DNA from 3 places in the Citrobacter tructae genome. Region 2 is predicted to be linked to each of the others. Evidence: predicted binding sites of a transcription regulator. Region 2 holds the regulator's gene; each other region holds the start of a gene.
The links. The regulator PhoB, encoded in region 2, activates phosphate uptake and scavenging genes when phosphate is short. The targets are predictions, from matches to a motif close to CTGTCATAAAACTGNCNNAT.
Positions count from the first base shown of each region.

Region 1: the regulator PhoB is predicted to act here: its motif matches at 1,349-1,368, upstream of uvrB (excinuclease ABC subunit UvrB).
Region 3: the regulator PhoB is predicted to act here: its motif matches at 1,549-1,568, upstream of rbsK (ribokinase).

Region 1 is NZ_CP038469.1:51,388-53,667, reverse strand. It holds gene uvrB (excinuclease ABC subunit UvrB) at 1-1,119, opposite strand, end outside; gene bioD (dethiobiotin synthase) at 1,735-2,280, opposite strand, start outside.
Region 2 is NZ_CP038469.1:2,244,279-2,246,558, reverse strand. It holds gene sbcD (exonuclease subunit SbcD) at 1-818, opposite strand, end outside; gene phoB (phosphate response regulator transcription factor PhoB) at 1,012-1,701, shown strand; gene phoR (phosphate regulon sensor histidine kinase PhoR) at 1,752-2,280, shown strand, end outside.
Region 3 is NZ_CP038469.1:3,458,731-3,461,010, reverse strand. It holds gene fucP (L-fucose:H+ symporter permease) at 1-475, opposite strand, end outside; gene rbsK (ribokinase) at 503-1,423, opposite strand; gene E4Z61_RS17275 (DeoR family transcriptional regulator) at 1,750-2,280, shown strand, end outside.

The sequences.
Region 1 (2,280 bases), 2.2 Mb from region 2:
ATCCAGCGCCGACGGTAGACGGAACCCGTACTCAACCAGCGTCTCTTTTCTCGCCCGGTCGCCGCGATACATGCCGCCGATTTGCGGGATGGTGACGTGGGATTCATCGACCACCAGCAGGCCATCGGCGGGCAGGTAGTCAAACAGCGTCGGTGGCGGTTCGCCAGGCCCGCGCCCGGAGAGATAGCGGGAATAGTTTTCAATGCCCGAGCAGTAACCCAACTCGTTCATCATCTCCAGGTCGAACTGCGTACGCTGGCTTAAGCGCTGTTCTTCCAGTAACTTATTGTTAGCCAGCAGGTTTTTACGCCGATCTGCAAGTTCGACTTTAATTTCTTCCATCGCCTGTACAATGCGTTCGCGCGGCGTGACATAGTGCGTTTTAGGGTAGATGGTAAAACGCGGAATACTGGATTCAACCTGACCTGTCAGTGGGTCAAACAGCGACAAACGCTCCACCTCCTCATCAAACAGCTCCACGCGCAGCGCAATGTCGTCAGATTCTGCCGGGAAGATGTCGATCACCTCACCGCGCACGCGGAAAGTACCGCGCTGAAACGCCTGATCGTTGCGGGTATATTGCAGTTCCGCCAGCCGACGCAGAATCGCGCGTTGATCAATAATCATGCCGACCGTCAGGTGTAGCATCATTTTCAGATACAGGTCCGGGTCGCCCAGACCATAGATCGCGGAAACCGAGGCCACCACAATGACATCCCGACGCTCCAGCAGCGCCTTGGTCGCCGACAGTCGCATCTGCTCAATGTGTTCGTTGACCGACGCATCTTTCTCGATGAACGTGTCAGAACTCGGCACGTACGCTTCCGGCTGGTAATAGTCGTAGTAGGAGACAAAATACTCTACCGCGTTATCCGGGAAGAACTCTTTCATCTCGCCGTACAACTGGGCTGCCAGCGTCTTGTTGGGTGCCAGCACCATGGTCGGGCGCTGTAGGTCCGCAATGACGTTGGCAATGGTGAACGTTTTCCCCGATCCCGTTACGCCCAGCAGCGTCTGATGCGCCAGACCATCCTCCAGCCCTTCTTCCAGGCGACGAATCGCCTCAGGCTGATCGCCAGAGGGTTTAAAAGCGGAATTCAGTTTGAACGGTTTACTCATGAGCAGCTACCTGAAGCAATGGGCGGGCAGGTGTCTAATTTTACTCGCAGCAGTAGATTTTGCCAGTAAAATATACTGGATGAAAAAACAGTAACGCACCACAATATTTCTGTTACGCCCCCTGAAACCCCATCGCGGCAGGCTGAAATTTCACCACGGGCAAGATAAAACACCAGCAAAAATGTGTTATCCCCAGACCTATGACTTTTTTAACATTTGTCAAGCCAGGAGATGAAAGTTTTATGGCAACGGATGACACTTCCACGACAGGCATTGCTTTTATCTAACAATATGTAATTCAATAACTATTTTCCCAAGACGTCTTTCGCAGCAATTTAGTCGCAGGCCGCGTCTTCTCTCGCTTACATAGTGTTTTCTAACTCTAATACACAAGGTTATCCACAGGAATGGTGGATAACTGTCTCTAGCCCACGCTGACTGCCGCCTGGCGGAAACGTATCGATGTCCTTTTTTGGTCGAATAAAAAAAAATTATCGCTAAATTTTGATATTTATCAGCTAACGAAGCAGGCTGTAACAGCCGAGATCCTGCTCGCATTTTCATCATTTATTTGCCTGTCCCAATGTGTTGAAAAGGACAGGCCGTTCCCATTTGTCAACAACAGGATGGTGCCAGAGACAAAACGCTCAGATCGATATATTGCCCGGTCGATGCCTGCTCCGGTACCTCTGACAGCCACGGGATCTCTCCCAGTAGCGGTGCAGGAAGTGCGCGCGTCAGCGTCGCCATATATTCAGCGTGACGCTTCCCTGGCGGGGTCACGTCATTGGCAACCCAACCGACCAGCGGCAACCCCGCCTGGCTTATCGCCTGTGCTGTGAGGAGGGCATGGTTGATACAGCCAAGCTTCACGCCAACCACCAGAATTACCGGCAACTGTTCTGTTTGCACCCAATCAGAAAAGCTCAGCGTCGGCGAAAGCGGGGTAAACCATCCTCCCGCACCTTCCACCAGCACCCAGTCGGCCTGTTCCTCCAGGGTACGCAAACCGGCAGATATTACCGGTGCCAGAATCGGCCGCCCTTCATCGGCGCTGATAATATGCGGTGACGTGGGTTCGGCGAAGGTATAGGGATTGATGGCCGCATAGTCCAGAGCCAGCGTGCTGTTGCGTTGCAACGCCAGGGCATCGCTGTTACG
Region 2 (2,280 bases):
ACGGTGAGGTTCTCGACAGCGCTGAGTTTCCCTTCGTCGAAGCTCACCAGATGGACGCATTTGCTTTTGCCACACTCGTCAAAACTGAGGGCAATCGGCGAGCCGCAGTAGCGAATATGTTCCGTCCCGCCGATAACCTGCGCCCGGTGAATATGTCCCAGCGCGATGTAATCCGCTGGTGGGAAATTCTGTGCCGGAAAGGCGTCCAGCGTTCCAATATAAATGTCACGTACCGCGTCACTTTTACTGGCACCGACGGTAGTCAGATGTCCTGTCGCAATGATCGGCAGATTCAGTTCACCGCGCAGTTTACAGGCGTCCTGGTACTGCTGCTGGTAATAGTCGGTAATTGCCCCCAGCAGATGCTGCTGTTTTTCGCTGCCGGTCAGTCCCGCCTGGCTGGTGATGATGTCGCGCGGACGCAAAAAAGGAATTGGGCACAGTACGGCACCCGGCGTACCGTCGCGGTGTTTCAGTATTTGCGGCGCATGACCCGCGCTTGCGACCACCGTGGTATTCAGGAACGCCAAAATATCGCGCGATTCATTAAGCGTGGCGACGGAGTCATGATTGCCTGCCAGCACCACCAAATGGCAGCCTGTTTGCTGCAGATTAACGACAAAGCGGTTGTAAATCTCGCGGGCGTAGCTGGGTGGTGAGCCGGTATCAAAAATATCGCCTGCCACAATAATGGCATCCACCTGATGGGATTGTGCCGTTTCCAGCAGCCAGTCAAGAAAAGCCTGATGCTCGGCGGCGCGGCTCTTGCTGTAGAAGTTTTGTCCCAGATGCCAGTCAGAGGTGTGAAGGATGCGCATAAGAGTTCCATGACGAAAAAGCGATAAAGGGGATTATAACCTTGCAACAGCGCGAATATCTTGTTTCCGGGCTGTCATAATTCAACAACCTTCGTTAAACCTGGATTATCTTTTTCATAAAAATGTCATAAATCTGACGCATAATGGCGGCGTATTTAGGGTATGAACGATTAAATTAAAAACAGGGCAAATCATGGCGAGACGTATTCTGGTCGTAGAAGATGAAGCTCCAATTCGTGAAATGGTCTGCTTCGTGCTCGAGCAAAACGGGTTCCAACCTGTAGAAGCCGAAGACTATGACAGTGCGGTGAATCAACTCAATGAACCCTGGCCGGATCTGATCCTACTTGACTGGATGCTTCCCGGCGGATCGGGCCTGCAGTTCATTAAACACCTCAAGCGTGAGGCGATGACGCGGGATATCCCTGTCATGATGCTGACGGCGAGAGGCGAAGAGGAAGACCGCGTGCGTGGGCTGGAAACCGGCGCGGATGACTATATCACCAAGCCGTTTTCCCCCAAGGAACTGGTGGCACGTATTAAAGCCGTGCTGCGTCGTATTTCGCCAATGGCGGTTGAAGAAGTCATTGAGATGCAGGGGCTGAGTCTTGATCCCACCTCGCATCGCGTGATGACCGGGGAGGCTCCGCTGGATATGGGACCAACCGAATTCAAACTGCTGCATTTCTTTATGACCCATCCCGAGCGCGTCTACAGCCGCGAACAATTACTTAATCATGTCTGGGGCACCAATGTGTACGTGGAGGACCGGACGGTTGATGTGCATATCCGTCGCTTGCGTAAGGCGCTGGAGCACAGCGGCCACGATCGCATGGTGCAGACGGTACGTGGGACGGGATACCGTTTTTCAACCCGCTTCTGACGGGTACGTGAGATAGCCCATTAGATCAAGCTGTAAATGGAGTGTGACGTTTGCTTGAACGATTGTCATGGAAAAGGCTGGTACTGGAGCTGATACTTTGCTGCATACCAGCTTTTATCCTTAGTGCTTTTTTGGGTTACCTGCCCTGGTTTTTACTGGCATCGGTAACGGGTCTGCTTATCTGGCATTTCTGGAATTTACTGCGTTTATCCTGGTGGTTATGGGTCGACATGAGTATGACGCCTCCGCCGGGGCGTGGCAGTTGGGAACCGTTGCTCTATGGCCTGCATCAAATGCAACTGCGTAACAAAAAACGCCGTCGTGAGCTGGGGAATCTGATTAAACGCTTTCGCAGCGGGGCGGAGTCACTCCCCGATGCGGTGGTGCTGACCACCGAAGAAGGCGGTATTTTCTGGTGTAACGGTCTGGCGCAGCAGGTTTTGGGACTGCGTTGGCCGGACGATAGCGGGCAAAATATTCTTAACCTGCTGCGTTACCCGGAATTCACGTTGTACCTTAAAACGCGCGACTTTAGTCGACCGATCAATTTGGTTCTCAATACCGGACGACATCTGGAAA
Region 3 (2,280 bases), 1.2 Mb from region 2:
CGATTGGATAAAATGTCTGGCTGATGTTCAGGCGCAGAGTGGCGTACGCTTTTGGGCCTATCATCGAGCTGTAGGTGTTCGCTGCGGTTTCCAGGAAACTCAGGCCAATCGCAATCGCGAAAATCGCCGCGAGGAACATGGTGTAAGTTGCCATATGTGACGCGGGGAAAAAGAGCGTACACCCGACGATATAAAGCGTCAGCCCCATTAAAATGGCGATTTTATAACTGGTCTTTTTAATCACCAGAGATGCCGGAATCGCAATTAAGAAATAACCGCCATAAAAGGCGCTCTGAACTAATGCCGAGGCAAAGTTACTGAGTGAAAATACACTTTTAAACTGCGTAATCAGAATATCGTTTAATGCGGCTGCGCATCCCCATAATGGGAATAAACAGGATAACAAAATAAACTGGAACAGAGGGGTCTTATTCAGATACCCATCAGGCATCTGAATGATGTTTTTATTGTTCATAGTGCTACCTTTTACAGTGCAGGAGTATTATTCGTTTAAGGTAAGAAACTCATTAAATTGTTCGATGCTCGGGTAAGATGATTGGGTACCTTTTCCGGTAACGCTAAAAGCAGCGAAGAGAGCAGCTTTCTTCATTGCGGCCTCAACATTTCCGCTTTGTACATAATAATGTGCAAAGCAACCGATGAAAGCATCACCTGCACCGCTGGTATCAACAGCATTCACTTTAAACGCCGGAACATGGACTTCCTGGTCACGCGTCATCCATAGCGCGCCTTTTTCACCCATAGTAACAATAATATTATTCAATCCTTTATCGACCAAAGAACGTGCTGCAGCGCGAATATGATCGTAAGTATCAACCGGCATACCGGTTAATATTTCCAATTCGGTTTCATTCGGTACGAAGAAGTCGCATTTACAGGCATACGACATATCTAATTCACATAATGCAGGTGCTGGATTTAATAACACTTCAATGCCATGCTTTTTACCAAATTCAATCGCGTGGTAAACCGTCTCTAGCTGAACCTCCAATTGCAACACGATTAACTGACATTTCTTCAGATCTTCCGCCGCGCGATCGATATCTTCCGGAGAGAGAAACTTGTTCGCCCCTTTAATAATCAAAATGCTATTACTGGAGTTGGCATTGACGAAAATCGGCGCAACGCCGCTGCTGGTACAGGGGACCTTTTCTACATAGGTGGTGTTAATGCCCCAGGACTCGAGGTTGCGAATGGTGTTATCTGCAAAAATGTCATCTCCAACTTTGGTCAGCATCAACACTTTGGAATTGAGCTTAGCGGCCGCAACGGCCTGATTTGCCCCTTTACCACCACAGCCAATTTTGAACGCTGGCGCTTCCAACGTTTCCCCTTCTTTGGGCATCTGGTTGGTGTAAGTGATGAGATCCACCATGTTGGAGCCAATAACCGCGATATCCATTTTACTACCTCTCAGAAACAATCACACAACAATGATATTAAAATAACATTATCATGTTACTTCCGTATCATTTGTGACTAAGATCGCGATTGGAAGAACATTTTATTGTTTATTTATTATGCTGAATGTTGCAACTTTATCACACTTAAAATGATTAACTTGATTACAATCAACTGAAATTTAACCAATTAAAATCAATAAAACGTGAAAAAAACACACTTTTATTTCCCAGTGGTCAGACGTATAGTAATGCAGCAATGTCATGTTCTAAGAAACACAAAAATGTTACTTAAGGAACATGAAAACATGATTCGTGGAGAAAGTGCATGGAAACCAAGCAAAAAGAACGTATTCGACGTCTGATGGAATTGTTGAAGAAGACCGACCGAATCCATCTGAAAGAGGCGGCGCGAATGCTGGAGGTTTCCGTGATGACCATTCGTCGGGATCTCAGCCAGGATGACGAACCGCTACCACTCACGCTGCTCGGTGGTTACATTGTGATGGTGAACAAGCCTGCCGCCATCGTTAACGCTCCGCTCCCCGCGCAAAAACAGTATCATCGTGACGATTTACCGGTCGCCATCCTGGCCGCAGGACTGGTGAGTGAAAACGATCTGGTCTTTTTTGATAATGGCGTGGAAATGCCTCTAGTTATCAGTATGATCCCGGACGATATTACCTTTACCGGGATTTGCTACTCGCACCGGGTATTCGTAGCGCTCAATGAAAAACCCAATGCCACGGCGATTCTTTGCGGGGGTACCTATCGGGCGAAAAGTGACGCTTTTTACGACACCAGTAATACTTCCCCTTTGGACGCACTCAACCCACGGAAAGTTTTTATCTCCGCCAGC